DNA from 3 places in the Pseudomonas sp. H1_G08 genome. Region 2 is predicted to be linked to each of the others. Evidence: riboswitches for the same ligand, from Rfam matches in the RefSeq annotation. Region 2 holds a riboswitch; each other region holds the start of a gene.
What was found. A riboswitch is a leader RNA that binds a small molecule or an ion and turns the genes downstream of it on or off. The one in region 2 is predicted to bind cobalamin.
Positions count from the first base shown of each region.

Region 1: another riboswitch for cobalamin. It lies ahead of AB4N85_RS10335 (ABC transporter substrate-binding protein); the one in region 2 lies ahead of cobW (cobalamin biosynthesis protein CobW).
Region 3: another riboswitch for cobalamin. It lies ahead of cobO (cob(I)yrinic acid a,c-diamide adenosyltransferase); the one in region 2 lies ahead of cobW (cobalamin biosynthesis protein CobW).

Region 1 covers NZ_CP162822.1:2,293,575-2,298,848, forward strand. The annotation lists gene AB4N85_RS10320 (ABC transporter ATP-binding protein) at 1-85, shown strand, start outside; gene map (type I methionyl aminopeptidase) at 289-1,080, opposite strand; gene AB4N85_RS10330 (ParD-like family protein) at 1,077-1,304, opposite strand; cobalamin riboswitch at 1,442-1,633, shown strand; gene AB4N85_RS10335 (ABC transporter substrate-binding protein) at 1,774-2,787, shown strand; gene AB4N85_RS10340 (FecCD family ABC transporter permease) at 2,784-3,800, shown strand; gene AB4N85_RS10345 (ABC transporter ATP-binding protein) at 3,797-4,561, shown strand; gene metE (5-methyltetrahydropteroyltriglutamate--homocysteine S-methyltransferase) at 4,772-5,274, opposite strand, start outside.
Region 2 covers NZ_CP162822.1:1,538,105-1,543,378, forward strand. The annotation lists gene cobM (precorrin-4 C(11)-methyltransferase) at 1-110, opposite strand, end outside; gene AB4N85_RS06960 (cobalamin biosynthesis protein) at 189-602, opposite strand; gene AB4N85_RS06965 (CbtA family protein) at 599-1,300, opposite strand; gene AB4N85_RS06970 (CbtB domain-containing protein) at 1,312-1,509, opposite strand; cobalamin riboswitch at 1,633-1,851, opposite strand; cobalamin riboswitch at 2,759-2,970, shown strand; gene cobW (cobalamin biosynthesis protein CobW) at 3,070-4,134, shown strand; gene cobN (cobaltochelatase subunit CobN) at 4,137-5,274, shown strand, end outside.
Region 3 covers NZ_CP162822.1:726,401-731,674, reverse strand. The annotation lists gene cbiB (adenosylcobinamide-phosphate synthase CbiB) at 1-732, opposite strand, end outside; gene bluB (5,6-dimethylbenzimidazole synthase) at 729-1,379, opposite strand; gene AB4N85_RS03375 (cobyrinate a,c-diamide synthase) at 1,376-2,776, opposite strand; gene cobO (cob(I)yrinic acid a,c-diamide adenosyltransferase) at 2,773-3,384, opposite strand; cobalamin riboswitch at 3,468-3,697, opposite strand; gene AB4N85_RS03365 (hypothetical protein) at 3,860-4,444, shown strand; gene AB4N85_RS03360 (PQQ-dependent sugar dehydrogenase) at 4,511-5,274, shown strand, end outside.

The DNA of each region.
Region 1 (5,274 bases), 760 kb from region 2:
ACGGGTGCGCTGGGCGACGGCGGATGCTTGTGTTTATACCGAGTGGACCGAGAGCGACTTGAACAAGGCTGCCGGTGCTCACTGATTGCGCTGAGTCAGTTGGATCTACCCCCTCACCCCAGCCCTCTCCCCCACGGGGGGCGAGGGGGAAAGGGAGCCGATCTTCATGCTGTTCAAAATGTAAGTTCGACTCGGTATCGCACGTCGGCGTATCTCGCAACAACACCTCGGTCAGTCCCCTCTCCCATTGGGAGAGGGCTAGGGTGAGGGCAAGCAGGCGACACGGTATTAGCCAATGGCCCGGTACCCTTCAATCTCATCCGGCCACGCCGTCAGCACTTCAAACCCGCTCTCCGTCACCGCGACCATATGCTCCCACTGCGCCGACAACGAGCCATCCTTGGTCAATACGGTCCAGCCATCCGGCATGTTCTTCACATGGCGTTTGCCGGCATTGAGCATCGGTTCCACGGTGAAAATCATCCCGGCCTTGAGCTTCAGCCCTTGATTGGGAAAGCCGTAATGCAGGATCTGCGGTTCGTCGTGATAGACCTTGCCGATACCGTGGCCGCAGTATTCGCGCACCACGCTGAAGCCCTCCGCCTCCGCCAGGCTCTGGATCGCATGACCGATATCGCCCAGCGTTGCGCCCGGCTTCACTGCACGGATGCCTGCGCACATCGCATCGTAAGTGGTCTTGATCAGGTGCTGCGCCTCGGGGCTTGCCTCACCCACGACATACATGCGACTGGTATCGCCGAACCAGCCATCCTTGATCACGGCGATGTCGAGATTGACGATGTCGCCATCCTTCAATGGCGTACCCGATGGAATGCCGTGACACACCACGTCGTTGACCGACGCGCAGACGGTTTTCGGAAAGCCGTGATAACCGACGTTGGCTGGCACCGCCTTCTGCACATTGACGATGTAATCGTTGCACAGTCGATCCAGCTCATCGGTGGTCACGCCAGCCTTCACATGCGGCACCAGCATTGCCAGCACTTCAGCGGCGAGTTTGCCGGCGGCGCGGGATTTTTCGATGTCGGCCGGGGTGTTGATCTTGATCTGGTTTCTCATGCGCTGACGGCTTCCTGAGTCAGTTGTTGCAGATCCAGCCCACCATTCTGTTCGGCGCGGATCAGCAGGCGGCAAATGGCGCTGTGGTCGAGATTGGGATGCAGCTCGGCGAGCATGCCGATGCGCATCCAGTGCTCAGCCTGCGCGTTGATCGAGCGGCTGAGGGCGTTGCTGGAGATACGCAGGTTCTCGTGCATGTCCTCTGAAATCTTTACGATGCCCATGTCTATATCCGATACGAAATGTATATGGATCGTATACTAGCCAAGCTTACCCTCGGATTGCAAACGCTCCGCCACGCAAACACGCACCCGTGCAGGAGCTGCCGAAGCAGATTCGGCTCCCCATCAGCGGCCTGATCGACTACCATGCCCGCGCCGGTTTCCACACGGAATTAATAGGGAATCCGAGGTGCTCCACGCATCAATCGGAACTGCCCCCGCAACTGTAGGTGCCGAGCCTGCTCCTCGACTGCCACTGGGTGAACCCCGGGAAGGCCGGAGCGTGGCGATGACGCATCAGTCAGGAGACCTGCCGGCACAGTGACTGACCAACCGGCGGGGTGTCCGGGAAGGACATCGTGCCGTGCGCATTTTCCCCGTGCCGGCCTTGCGTAGTTTCCACGACCGCGCCCGAGGTGTGTTTCCAAACCGTACCCGCCCGCTCCCGTACGGTTCCCCTGGAGACTGCCCCATGCTGCTGCCCCGCGTTGCCACCCTGCTCACCGCTCTGAGCCTTTGCCCCCTGGCGCAAGCGGCGCCGACTGCGTATCCGCTGACCGTCGAAAACTGTGGCAGCAGCCTGACCTTTCAACACGCGCCTGCGCGCACGGTGACCATTGGCCAGGCCGGCACGGAAATGCTCTACGCCTTGGGCCTGGGCGACAAAGTCGTCGGCACTTCGCTGTGGTTCAACGACGTGCTGGGCACATACAAAGCGCAGAACGACACGATCGAGCGCCTCGCCGACAACGAGCCGAGTTTCGAAGCGGTGATCGCTAAACGCCCGGAGCTGGTTGCCGTCGAGCTGGAATGGATGGTCGGCCCGCAAGGCGCGGTCGGCACTCGCGAGCAGTTCCATGAACTGAAGATTCCCACCTACCTGCTGCCCTCCGATTGCGAAGCCAAGGACAACCTCGTCGGTTCGGACGGGACGCGGCTGGCACCGTTTCGCATCGACAGCATCTACAAAAGCGTGAGCCAACTGGCGGCGATTTTTGACGTGCAGGCGCGTGGCGAACAGCTCAATGAGCAGCTCAAAGCCAGCCTCGCGCAGTCGATCGCCACCGCGAAAAAGCAGCAGCGCAAAGACGTCAGCGCCCTGGTGTGGTTCTCCAGCGCCGAGATGGACATCGAGCCTTTCGTGGCCGGGCACAAAGGCGTTCCCGATTTCATGCTCAGCACCCTCGGCGTGCGCAACGTCGTCGAGTCGGATGAAGAATGGCCAACGGTCGGCTGGGAAACCATCGCCAAGGCCAACCCGACGTTTCTGGTGATCGCGCGCATGGATCGTCGACGTTTCCCGGCGGACGACTATCAGAAGAAACTCGCCTTCCTGCGCAGTGATCCGGTGACGCGCAACATGGACGCGGTCAAGCACAACCGCATCATCATCCTTGACGCCATGGCCATGCAGGCCAGCCTGCGCACCTTCGACGGCCTCGCACAACTGGCCAGCGCGATCAACGGCTACGACCTGTCGCCATGAGCAGACGCCTGATCCGTTTGCTGCTGGTGCTGTTGACGCTGTCGGTCGCGCTGATCGGCGGCGTGGCGATTGGTGAGACTTCAATCGAGCCGAGCGTGGTGTTGCAGGCGCTGGCCAACAAGCTGTGGGGCGCCGGTTATGTGCTCGACCCGATCGACGAAGGTATCGTCTGGAACTATCGCCTGACCCGCGCGCTGGTCGCGGCGGCCTGCGGCGCCGGCCTGGCGACGTGCGGGGTGATCCTGCAATCGCTGCTGCGCAATCCGTTGGCCGATCCGTATCTGCTGGGTATTTCTGCTGGCGCCTCGACTGGCGCGGTGATGGTCGCCCTGCTTGGCGTCGGCGCCGGGGCGATTTCATTGTCGGTCGGTGCCTTTGCCGGCGCGGTGACGGCGTTCGTGCTGGTGATCCTGTTGGCGCGGGTCAGCGGCTCGGCCAGCGGCACCGGGCAGATCATTCTGGCCGGGATCGCCGGTTCGCAATTGTTCAATGCCCTCACCGCGTTTCTGATCACCCGCTCGGCAAGCTCCGAACAAGCGCGCGGGACCATGTTCTGGCTGCTCGGCAATCTCGGCGGCGTGCGCTGGCCGTCGGTGTGGCTGGCGGTGCCGGTGGCGGTGTTGGGGTTGGTTGTTTGTCTGTGGCATCGGCGGGCGCTGGATGCGTTCACCTTTGGTGCGGACTCGGCGGCGTCTCTCGGCATTCCAGTGCGACGTGTGCAGATTCTGTTGATTGGCTGCGCCGCGCTGGTGACGGCGGTGATGGTGTCGATTGTCGGCTCGATCGGCTTTGTCGGTCTGGTGATTCCCCATGCCGCGCGGTTGTTGCTCGGCACCGGCCATGCGCGTCTGTTGCCCGCCAGTGCGCTGGGCGGCGCGGTGTTTCTGATCGCCGCCGATGTGCTGTCGCGCACCCTGATCAAGGGTCAGGTGATCCCGGTCGGCGTGATCACTGCGCTGGTCGGCGCGCCAGTGTTCGCGCTGATTCTGGTGGGCCGGAGATCGGCGCGATGAACACGGTTCTGAGCTGTGCTGGGTTGAGCTTCAAGGTGCGCGGTGCCGAGTTGCTCAACGGTGTCAGCATCGACGTTCAGCGCGGCGAGACCCTGGGCATTGTCGGGCCGAACGGTTCGGGTAAATCCACGCTGCTCAAATTGCTGGCCGGCCTGCGCGAACCGAGCGCGGGCCATGTGCAGCTCGGCGGTCAGGCGCTGGGCAAAATGTCGCGGCGCAGCATCGCGCAGACGCTCGCGGTGGTTGAGCAACAGGCCGATACCGACGATGGCATTCGCGTGTTCGACGCGGTGGCGCTGGGGCGCACGCCGTGGTTGTCGGCGCTGCAACCGTGGTCGCCCGCCGATGACGCCATCGTCGAGCAAGCGCTGATTGACGTCGACGCCGTGCACCTGCGCAACCGCCTCTGGCGCAGCCTCTCCGGCGGGGAACGCCAACGCGTGCACATCGCCCGCGCACTGGCGCAGCGCCCGCAGATCCTGCTGCTCGACGAGCCGGCCAACCACCTCGACATCCAGCATCAGTTGAGCATTCTGCAAGTGGTGCGCGCACTGCCGGTGACCACGCTGATCGCTTTGCACGATCTCAATCAGGCGCTCAAATGTGATCGCCTGGCGGTGCTGGAGCGCGGGCGTCTGGTGGCACTGGGCGAGCCGCTGCAAGTGCTGACGCCGGAGCGGTTACAGACGACTTTCGGGGTCAGGGCGCACTATCTGACAGACCCGTTCGATGGTGCGCCGATATTGCGCTTCCTTGCCTGATGCATGGGTGGCTGACACACCGCTTTCGCGAGCAGGCTCGCTCCCACAAAGGATTTGTGTGTTGCCGTGAATGACGGGGAGAACGCGAATTCTGTGGGAGCGAGCCTGCTCGCGAAGGCGTCAGGTCATCCAACATTGATGTCGATTGACACACCGCTTTCGCGAGCAGGCTCGCTCCCACAGGGTTATGTATTCCCGGGCGGTAAAGGGTCAGGCCCACTCTTTGCGCAGTTGCCGCGCGGCGCTGACCATGTGCACCAGCGCCGCTTCGGTCTCTGGCCAGCCTCGGGTTTTCAACCCGCAATCGGGATTGACCCACAGGCGCTCCACCGGAATACGCTGCGCCGCTTTGCGCAGTAAGCCGACCATTTCCGTCACATCGGGAATCCGTGGCGAGTGAATGTCGTACACGCCGGGGCCGATGTCGTTCGGGTAGGCAAACGCTTCAAACGCTTCGAGCAGTTCCATGTCCGAACGCGAGGTTTCGATGGTGATGACATCGGCGTCCATCGCCGCGATCGACTCGATCACATCGTTGAACTCGCTGTAGCACATGTGCGTGTGGATCTGCGTTTCGTCGCGCACGCCGGAGGCGCACAGGCGGAACGCTTCGCTCGCCCAGTGCAGATACGCCGGCCACTGCGCCCGGCGTAACGGCAAGCCTTCACGGAACGCCGCTTCGTCGATCTGCACGATTTTGATTCCCGCCGCCT
Region 2 (5,274 bases):
ACCAGCGAACCGGCGTAGATAATCACCGGGCAGCTGCGAATCAGCCGTTGGCCTTTGACGGTGATGAGTTCCGGGTCGCCGGGGCCGGCGCCGATGAAGTAGACGGTCATCGTTGAATCCTTGTGAAGAGGCGCAGGCACACTGCAGATGAAGCGTGCTCATGATCGATGGCGGGGATTATCGGGATTTTATGCAGCGCCGGCCAATGCCAGCGTGGCCTGCGCATATTTCTGCCGGTGGATCAGCAGTTTCGCCGGCGCCTGAATCAGTTGCTCGGCGAGCGCCAGCGCGGCGCTTTCCGCCACGCCGTAGCAGCCGGTGCGCTCAAAGGCGATCTGCGATTGATGGCTGAGGCGCTGCTGATAGGGCGCCAGTTCGGCACTGTTGAAATACTGCAGCGGCAGGTTCAATTGTGTGGCCAGTTCCAGCAACCCCGGTTCGTCGCGCTTGAGGTCGATACTCGCCAAAGCCTTGACCGCTCGCAGCTCGATGCGGTGCGCCTGCAACGCTTGATCGAGTAACGCACGCAACGTACTGGCCGGGCAGCCCCGCTGGCAGCCGAGGCCGACCACGAGGGTCGGCGCTGCGCGGTCATCGGTCATGCCTGATATGGGCCTGCGCTTTTGCGGCGGAACAACCATGCACTGATCAGGCCCAAGGCCAGCCAGAACGCGACGTTGGTCAGCTGCGAAGCGATTTTGAACTGGGTTTCCAGTGCCTTTGGAGCGAGCATCGAATGCACCTGCGGTTGCGGCGCGCCGATCACATGCGGCACGGCGAGAATCGCTACACCAAGAAGCTTCATCAGCCAGTGACGGCTGAAAGCGATCAGTGCCAGGCCGACAGCGGTCGAAGCGGCAGTGCCGATCCACCAGATCTGCCGCGAAGCCAGATCGGCGGCGGCTGTGCCCGGCAACTCAGGTGGCAGGCCCAAGGTCGGCGCGAGAACGAACGTGGCGTAACCGGCCAGACCCCAGAGCAGCCCTTGCGAGGTCTTGGTCGGCGCGCGCAAGGTGTACAGGCCGGCGAGCATCAAGGCGAAACCCACTGCCACCACCAGATTACCGCCAGTGGTCGAGACCACACGCTGCCAGCCGTCTTCCGGCTCCCAGGCTTCGCCATCATGGCTGTGGGCGGCGGTGCCGGCGGCGTGTTCGTGGACTTGCGCGACCGGTTCGGATTTCTCGAAGGTTTCGGCCTGCAGAATCAGTGGCGATACCCAGAAACTCTGCAGCAGGGTCAGCAGCAGGGCGGCCAGCAAGCCGGTGAAGCCTGCGGTTTGCGCGATACGTTTGATCATTTCGGCAGGCCTCAGTGGCACGGGAACGCGGCGCTGTGGCGGGTATCGTGGGCGGCGTTGTGCACCGCTTCGATGTGCGAGAAACCGGCGAACCAGACCAGGCTGGCACCGAGGATCGAGGCGAAGAGGGCGGCGGCGACGCGTTGGCCGAGTGTGGTGCTGCTGGAGATGTGGTCAGTGTGGCTGACGGTGTTACTGATGATCGACATAGCGCTTCCCTCTGAAATGTCAGCGGGTAAACAGAGCGCATGAAAATCCCTGCGGGCCGGGCACGCAGGGATTTCGAACAGCGCCCGCCCACCGCGGGTTTGTTTGTGTTCAGCGGCGCTTGCGCGCGCTGGGTGTTGCGGGCCGGTCTCCGGGCTCGCGAGGGGTTGGCTGGTCGCCGACCTGCAAGCATCACCTTCCCATGCCGGGGCACAGTGGATCTGACGCTTCGCTCGCTTACCGTTGCGGGGGCAGCACCGGACTGACATGGCTTTGAGTAAAGCACATGATTCACCGGTTTCCCGTTTCACCCTGTGAAGGGCACCCGTAACAAGGTGTGCAGGAGAACATGGGTTTGGGTTTTTAGTCAATTTCCGGGGGCGGATCCGTTGCTGCGGGGGGGGCTTTTTTTCGGGTGTTTTTGTGTGTATATCCGTTGCTGCGGGTGTTGCTGATTACGGTTTCGCCTTTACGGCGAGGCACTTTTTCCAAACGCCGAAAAAGTACCCAAAAAGGCTTGCTCCTACGTTCGGCCCTCGCAGGCTCGGGTTCCTTCGCTCCGGGACTGATCCGGGCGCAGCGGCTCCGGTTTGCTTCGCTGCACCTCCTTCCGCTGTGTTCGACTTCGTCGAACGGTCGCTGCGCTCCCACGCCCGGATCAATCCCTCCACTCAGCCTTCCGACGTCGCCGGTGGATCAAGATCAAGAGCACTCGAGCTTGCGCTCATTGTTGAGTGGGGCGGCTGCGCCGCGGGCAGCTGCGCTGCTTTGCTTTTGCTTTTGCTTTTGTGGGAGCGAGCCTGCTCGCGAAGGCGGCCTGACATCCGACCTGTTCTTGAGCTGGTGCGCGATCCAACTGTAGGAGCTGCCGAAGGCTGCGATCTTTTGCTTTTGCCTTTGCTTTTGCTCTGGCTTTTGATCTTTCGCCCCTTCGGCAGGCTTCGTTACGGGATCGATCCGGGGGTGGGAGCGCAGCGACCGTACGACGCAGTCGTACACAGCGGAAGGAGGTGCAGCGAAGCAAACCGTAGCCGCTGCGCCCGGATCGGTCCCGTAACGAAGGTACCCCAGCTCCAGCGAGCGGGCCGTACGCCGGGGCAAAGCCTTTTGGTTCCTTTTTGCTGGGCCGGCACTCCGGCGTTTGAAAAAGGGACTCGCTGTAAGAGCGAAACCATAAGAAGCCGTTACCGCAGCAACGGATATACCCCCAGTTTCAGACTCACCGACCATTGACCCACGACGGACCCATGCGTAGCCTTGCGCTTTCGAGGTTCTTCGGCACTCGCCGAAGCTAAGAAGGGAACGCGGTCAAAGCCGCGGCTGCCCCCGCAACTGTGAACGGTGATGTTCGTTGCCACGCCACTGCCAGCTCAACCGATGAGCCAGCGGGAAGGCGCAATGGACGCCAGGCCCAACGCCTGAACGCCGTCAGCCAGGAGACCTGCCTCGTCACAGATTCTCACTACAACCGGGCGGGGTGATCCGGTGGCGAATGCTTCCGGCGTGCATGCGCGCTGCCGGTTCTCGTCCCGTATGCCCGCCGCTTGCCAAAGGGCATACCGATGAAAACACTGGCCAAACTCCCCGTCACCATCGTCACCGGTTTCCTCGGTTCGGGCAAAACCACGCTGCTGCGGCACATGCTCGACAACGCTCAGGGCCGGCGCATCGCGGTGATCGTCAACGAGTTTGGCGAGCTGGGCATCGACGGTGAAATCCTCAAGCAATGCACCATCGGCTGCACCGAAGAAGAGGCCAGCGGCCGCGTTTATGAGCTGGCCAACGGCTGCCTGTGCTGCACGGTGCAGGAAGAATTCTTCCCGGTGATGCGCGAGCTGGTTGCCCGTCGCGGCGATCTCGACCACATCCTTATTGAAACCTCGGGCCTAGCCCTGCCAAAACCGCTGGTGCAAGCCTTCCAGTGGCCGGAAATTCGCAGTGCCTGCACCGTCGACGCAGTCATCACCGTGGTCGATAGCCCGGCGGTCGCCGCAGGCACATTCGCTGCGTTCCCGGATCAGGTCGATGCCCAGCGCAAACTCGATCCGAACCTTGATCACGAGTCGCCGCTGCACGAATTGTTCGCCGATCAACTGGCCAGCGCTGACCTGGTCATCCTCAACAAAGCCGACCAGACCAGCCCGGAAGATCTGGCTCGCGTACGCGCTGAAGTCGCCGAAGAGCTGCCGCCAGCAGTGAAAATCATCGAAGCCAGCAACGGCCGCCTGCCGCTGGACGTGCTGATCGGTCTCGGTGCCGGCTCTGAAGAACATATCGACAGCCGCCACAGCCACCACGATCATCACCATGACGGTGATGACGACGACCACGATCACGACGCCTTCGATTCGATCTCCATCGAATTGCCGCAAGCCGACGAAAGCTTGCTGCTCGACGCGCTGACGCAACTGGTGGTGCAGCACGGCATCCTGCGCGTCAAAGGTTTCGCGGCCATCCCGAACAAACCAATGCGTCTGCTGATCCAGGGCGTGGGCACGCGTTTCGACAAGCATTTCGACCGCCAGTGGGGCGCCGACGAAGCGCGCGTCACGCGTCTGGTGCTCATCGGTCAGGAGCTTGATGCGGCACAACTCGAAGCGCAATTGCGCGCTGCGCTCAGCGTTTAGCCATGCACCTGCTCAGGACCCAGCCCGGCGGATTCGTCTCGGACGACAACATTGCCGATCTCGGACAAACCCCCGCCGAGCTGGTGATCCTGTGCAGCGGCGATTCCAGCCTGGCGCTGCTCGCGGAGGCTGCGCAGCAACTGCCCGATGACTATCCGAGCCTGCGTCTGGCCAACCCGATGCAGGTGCAGAATCATGCCTCGGTCGATCTGTATGTCGACGAAGTGCTGCGCCACGCCAAGGTCATTCTGATCTCACTGCACGGCGGCATCGCCTATTGGCGCTACGGTGTCGAGCGGCTGGTCGAGTTGTCCGAACGCGGCGTGCAACTGATCCTGGTGCCCGGCGATGACCGCCCGGACCCCGAACTCAGCGACTTGAGCACGGCCAGCGCCGAAGTGCGCGATCGATTCTGGCAATTCCTGCGTCAGGGCGGCATGGGTAACGCGCTGGATTTCTTCCGTTGCCTGGGCAACCAATGGTTCGCCCGCGATTACCCGTGGAACGAGCCGCAAACCCTGCCACGCACGGCGATTTATCACCCACAGAAAAACAGCGCTGCCCTGAGTGACTGGCAAGCCGAATGGCTGCCCGATCAACCGGTGGCGGCGTTGTTGTTTTATCGCTCGCATTTGCAGGCGGCGAACACGGCGTTCATCGATGTGTTCTGTCAGCGTTTGCAGGCAGCCGGGCTCAATCCGCTGCCGATCGCGGTGGCCAGTCTGAAAGAACCCGGTTGCTTGTCGGTGGTCGAGGACTGGCTGGATGAAGTCGAGGCGGGGGTGATTCTCAACACCACCGGTTTTGCCCAATCGAGTCCCGAGGCGCCGCATCTGCGCCCGTTTCGCCGCAACATCCCGGTGATTCAAGCGATCTGCGCCCAGGACAACGAGCCTGGCTGGCGCGACAGCGAGCAGGGCCTCGGGCCGCGCGATCTGGCGATGCACATTGCTTTGCCCGAACTTGACGGACGCATCATCAGCCGCCCGATCAGCTTCAAGGATCTGGCCTGGCGCAGCGAGCGCAGCCAGTCCGATGTGGTCTGTTATCGCGCCCAACCTGAACGCATGGATTTCGTCGCCGAACTGGCGCGGCGCTGGATTGCTCTGGGGCGGGTGCCCAATGGCGAAAAACGCATCG
Region 3 (5,274 bases), 810 kb from region 2:
CGCACCGGCACCGGCCGCCATCACCGGGCCGGCGTTGGGGCTGTCCCACTGCGGCGCCTGGGTGCGCCAGCATTTGAGCGCGAGTCGGGTTTTGCCGAGCAGCGCGTAGGTCAACGCCACCAGACGCGCAGGAATGTAGTTCAACACGTCGTCGATTTTCGCCGCCGCCCAGCCGAAACGCTCGAAGCGTTCGTTGCGATAACCCCACATCGCATCGAGGGTATTGCTCAAGCGATACAGGACCACGCCCGGCGCGCCGGCGACGACAAACCAGAACAGCGCAGCGAACACTGCATCGCTGCCGTTCTCCAGCACCGACTCAGTCGCGGCGCGGGCCACGGCGTTGCTGTCCAGTTCATTGGTCTGGCGGCTGACCAGATAGCCGACGCGCTTGCGCGCCTCGTCCAGATCATCGGCGCGCAACGCAGCCGCGACCGGTGCGACATGTTCGTCGAGGCTGCGCATGCCGAGTGCGCAATACAGCGCGAGAATCTCGACAATCCAGCCGACATAGGGCGCCCAGGAAAATGCCGTGGCGAGCAAGGTCAGCGGCAGTACCGCGATAACCCACGCGGTCACGCCATGGCTGCGCCAGCCACGACCGCCAGCGTTGAAGCGTTGCTCGATGCGCCCGGCAAAATTGCCGAACGCCACCAGCGGATGCCAGCGTTTCGGTTCACCGAGCAGCGCATCCAGCGCTACTGCGGCGACACTCAGCAACGCCACACTCATTGACTCACTCCCCAATAATTGTCGTACAGCAACTCGTTCAGCGGTCGCGCCTGCGCCCAGCCTTCAAGTACCAGCATCGGCGCCGGATAGAATTCCTTGACCGGGCCGAGACACAACACCGCCAGCGGCTTGGCACCGGCCGGCAATTTGAGCAAATCCGCCAGGGCCTGCGGCTCGAACAGCGAGACCCAGCCCATGCCCAGACCTTCAGCGCGGGAGGCCAGCCACAGATTCTGGATCGCGCAGGACAGCGAAGCCATGTCCATTTCCGGCAACGTGCGCCGACCGAAAATGTGTTTCTCGCGATCGTCCATCAGCGCCGCCACCAACACTTCGGCGCAATCGTTGATGCCTTCGACCTTGAGCTGCATGAACTCATCGCTGCGCTCGCCAAGGGCTTCGGCGGTGCGGATACGTTCGTCTTCGACGAGATCGCGGATCTGCCCGCGCAAAGCACGATCGCTGATACGAATGAAGCGCCACGGCTGCATCAGGCCGACGCTTGGCGCTTGATGAGCGGCTTCGAGCAGACGACGCAGCAGTTGCGGCTCGACGCTGCCGCCGGTGAAGTGGCGCATGTCGCGGCGCTCGGCGATTGCCTTGTAGACCGCTGCGCGCTCGGCTTCGGAGAAGGTGTTGTCGGTCATGGCCCCATCGCTGGCAAGCCAGCTCCCACAGGAGATCGCATTTCTTCAGGAAGCTCACCATTCACTGTGGGAGCGAGCTTGCTCGCGAAGGCGGCCTCACGATCTGGCGCAAACAATGCGGCAATCGCAGTCGGATTCGACGGGAAATAAAAATGCACATAAGAAGCCGTCATCCGCCCCTCGCGATAAACCGCCTCGGCCCCACGCCCGCCATTAGGACTCACCCCCCGGGCAATCGGCGTCAGCTCTGTGGTGGTCAGGGAATGATGATAGGTATGCCCACGCAAGGAACCTTCCGGCAGCTCAACCGCCTGCAACGCCAGCGCCGCCAGACGCTTCTGCATCACCGCCTCGCCCTTGAGCAAACCGACCAGCTCAGCACGGGTGCCTTCCACGTCGGTCAGCGAATCAAGCAGATAAAGCATGCCGCCACACTCGGCGAGCAACGGCTTGCCCGCCGCATGGTGCGCGCGGATCGCCGCCAGCATTGAGGCGTTTTGCGCCAGCGCGACGTGATGCAGCTCTGGATAGCCGCCCGGCAGATACAGGCTGTCCGCCTCGGGCAATCGGGTGTCGCGAATCGGCGAGAAGAAGCGCAATTCGGCGCCCATCGCCCGCAGCAGATCGAGACTGGCGCCATAGGTGAAGGCAAAGGCTTCATCGCGGGCAACGGCGATGCGCACACCTTTTAATAGAGGCTCGGCGGCGATGACGTCAGGCCCGGCGAATTCAACGGCCGGTGGCAGCGCGACCTCGCAACTGCTGGCCAGCGCATCGGCGGCCGCGTCGAGGCGCAGATCCAGATCATTCAATTCGCTGGCCTGAACCAGGCCGAGGTGGCGGCTCGGCAATTCGATACCGGTTTCGCGGGACAGCGCACCGTACCAGCGCAGACCTTCGGTGAGGCTGCCTTCGAGTAATTGCGCATGGCGCAAGGTGCCGACGCGGTTGGCCAGCACGCCAGCGAACGGCAAGTCCGGCTGATACTTGGCCAGGCCCAGCGCCAAGGCGCCAAAGGTCTGCGCCATGGCGGTGCCATCGATCACGCCGAGCACCGGCACACCGAAGTGGCGCGCCAGATCAGCGCTGGATGGCGTGCCGTCGAAAAGGCCCATCACGCCCTCGATCAGAATCAGGTCAGCCTCGGCGGCGGCTTCCCACAACAGCCGGCGACTTTCCTGCTCGCCGACCATCCACATGTCCAGTTGATACACCGGCGCACCGCTCGCGCGCTCGAGGATCATCGGGTCGAGAAAGTCCGGACCGCATTTGAACACGCGCACCTTGCGCCCTTGGTTGCGATGCAAACGGGCGAGTGCGGCGGTGACGGTGGTCTTGCCCTGACCGGAGGCCGGCGCGGCGATCAACACCGCCGGGCAGTGACGTGGTTGCTTCAAAGTTCGACGCCTTTCTGCGCTTTGATCCCGGCCTGAAAGGCGTGCTTGAGCATGCCCATCTCGGTAACCGTGTCGCCCATCTCGATCATTTCCGGCTTGGCGCCGCGACCGGTGACCACCACGTGCTGCATCGGCGGGCGCGCTTGCAAATCGCTGAGCACCTGATCGAGATCGAGGTAGCCGTGCTTGAGGGCGATGTTCAACTCATCGAGCACTACCAGACCGATCGAAGGGTCGCGCAACAATTCGCGCGAGACTTCCCAAGCGGCGGTCGCAGCGGCGATGTCGCGCTGACGATCCTGGGTTTCCCAGGTGAAGCCTTCGCCCATGACGTGGAAACGCACCTGCTCGGGGAAGCGGCGGAAAAACAATTCTTCGCCTGTGCTGTTGCGGCCTTTGATGAACTGCACAACGCCGCACTGCATGCCGTGGCCCATCGCGCGGGCGAGCATGCCGAACGCCGAGCTGCTCTTGCCTTTGCCATTGCCGGTCAGCACCAACACCAGGCCACATTCGTCGGGCGAGCTGGCGATGCGTTCGTCGATCACGGCTTTCTTGCGCTGCATGCGCGCCAGATGGCGTTCGTCACGCTCGGGGGAATCAGTCATGGGGGGAGCTCTCCGTTGAGGCTGGATAACGGCGGGCAGGCACAAGAATAGACGGCAAAAAGCCTGGCATCGCCCACCGTGATGCCGCTGAGATGGATCAGGCCGGTCTCCGGGCTCATGAGCGGCGTTTCGCCGGACTGCGCGCCTTCCCGCTTCTTTCGAGGCAGTGGCTCAAGGCGCAGTTTTCACTCATTTACCGTTGCGGGGGCAGCGCCGGGATCGTCGTGGCTTCGCTTGAAGACCACCCTCACCGGCTTCCCTGTTTCACTCTGTCGACGCGGGGCCACAGAGCACCTGAAACAAGCGGCGAAGGTTAGAGGGTTGGGGGTGGAGCGTCAATTGAAGAGGCGCTTTGCGCGCGAATAACTGCCGCTGATCCATTGTGCAGCGGCAATCTTGTGCCAGACTGCGACAAGTGATATCAAAGAGCCATGCTTTTCCCGAAAAGCCCACTACAACAATAAGGATGACGACGATGCAAGGCATGATCATCAGCAACCCGCGCCTGGAATTCCTGCGCCCGGTGCTGGAACGCTGGTTTGACTGTATCGATCGCTACAACACCGTTCGCGGCGACAACGACACGCCATATTGGCACGACGAGAAAGCCAATCTCGGCCTGCTCGCGGCAGCGGCGTGGATGGATGAAATGGTCACGCTGAACGACACGGCCACGCGCAAACAGAACGAAGAAGGCGAACGCAATGCTCGCGCCGACCTGCTGATTGCCGGCGCCGAAGACCGCGCGTTCATTCAGGCCACGCAACGCTGGCCACGGGTCAACAACCTCAACCTGACCCAGGCACTGCTCGACGTCACCGCTGATGCCAAGCGCATCAGCTACGCCAGCGATCTCAAGCTCGGCTGCCTCTTTGTTGCTCCGCAAAAACCTCAGCACAGCGCCAGCCCCGAAGAATTGCAGGACATGGTCGACGACCTGCAAAAGGAACACACCTGCGCCGTGGCCTGGTATTTCCCCTACGCCTATCGCAAATTGCACAGCGACGCGGGCAACTATCATCCGGGCATCGCCATGCTGTTCAAGGAAGCCCGCGGTTGAGCAGTTGAACCATCGGGCCTGCGCCCTCCTCTATGTTTAGGAATGCATTCATAGGGAAGATCAGCAATGCGCAAGGCCCAACTCGCTCTTATCATCGCCGTCGCTGGCGGGCTCGCCGCCTGCGGTGAAACCTCCAGCCTGCAAGTCTCCGACGGCACCGGCCCGTCACCGAAACTGCCCGAACCGAACAAGACGCTGATCCCGACAGTCAACATCGCCCCGGCGGTGGGCTGGCCGGACGGCGCGAAACCGACCGCAGCGGCCGGCACCCAGGTCGCCGCGTTTGCCGAAGGCCTTGATCACCCGCGCTGGCTCTACGTGCTGCCCAACGGCGATGTGCTGGTGGCGGAGACCAATGCGCCGCCCAAGCCCGATGACAGCAAAGGCATTCGTGGCTGGGTGATGAAGAAAGTCATGGGCAAGGCCGGCGCCGGCGTGCCCAGCCCGAACCGCATCACCCTGCTGCGTGATGCCGACCACGACGGCGTCGCAGAAACCCGCACGGTGTTCCTGCAGAACCTCAATTCGCCGTTTGGCATGACGCTGGTCGGCAACGATTTGTACGTTGCCGACACCGACCGCCTGCTGCGCTTCAACTACGAGCCGGGCGCCACCGAGATCAAGACCCAACCGATCAAAGTCGTCGACTTGCCCGGCGGCACGCTGAATCACCACTGGACCAAAAACGTCATCGCCAGCAAGGACGGCAACAAGCTCTACGTCACCGTCGGCTCGAACAGTAACGTCGGCGAAAACGGTCTGGATCAGGAAGAAGGCCGCGCGGCGATCTGGGAAGTGGATCGTGCGACCGGCAATCACCGGATCTTCGC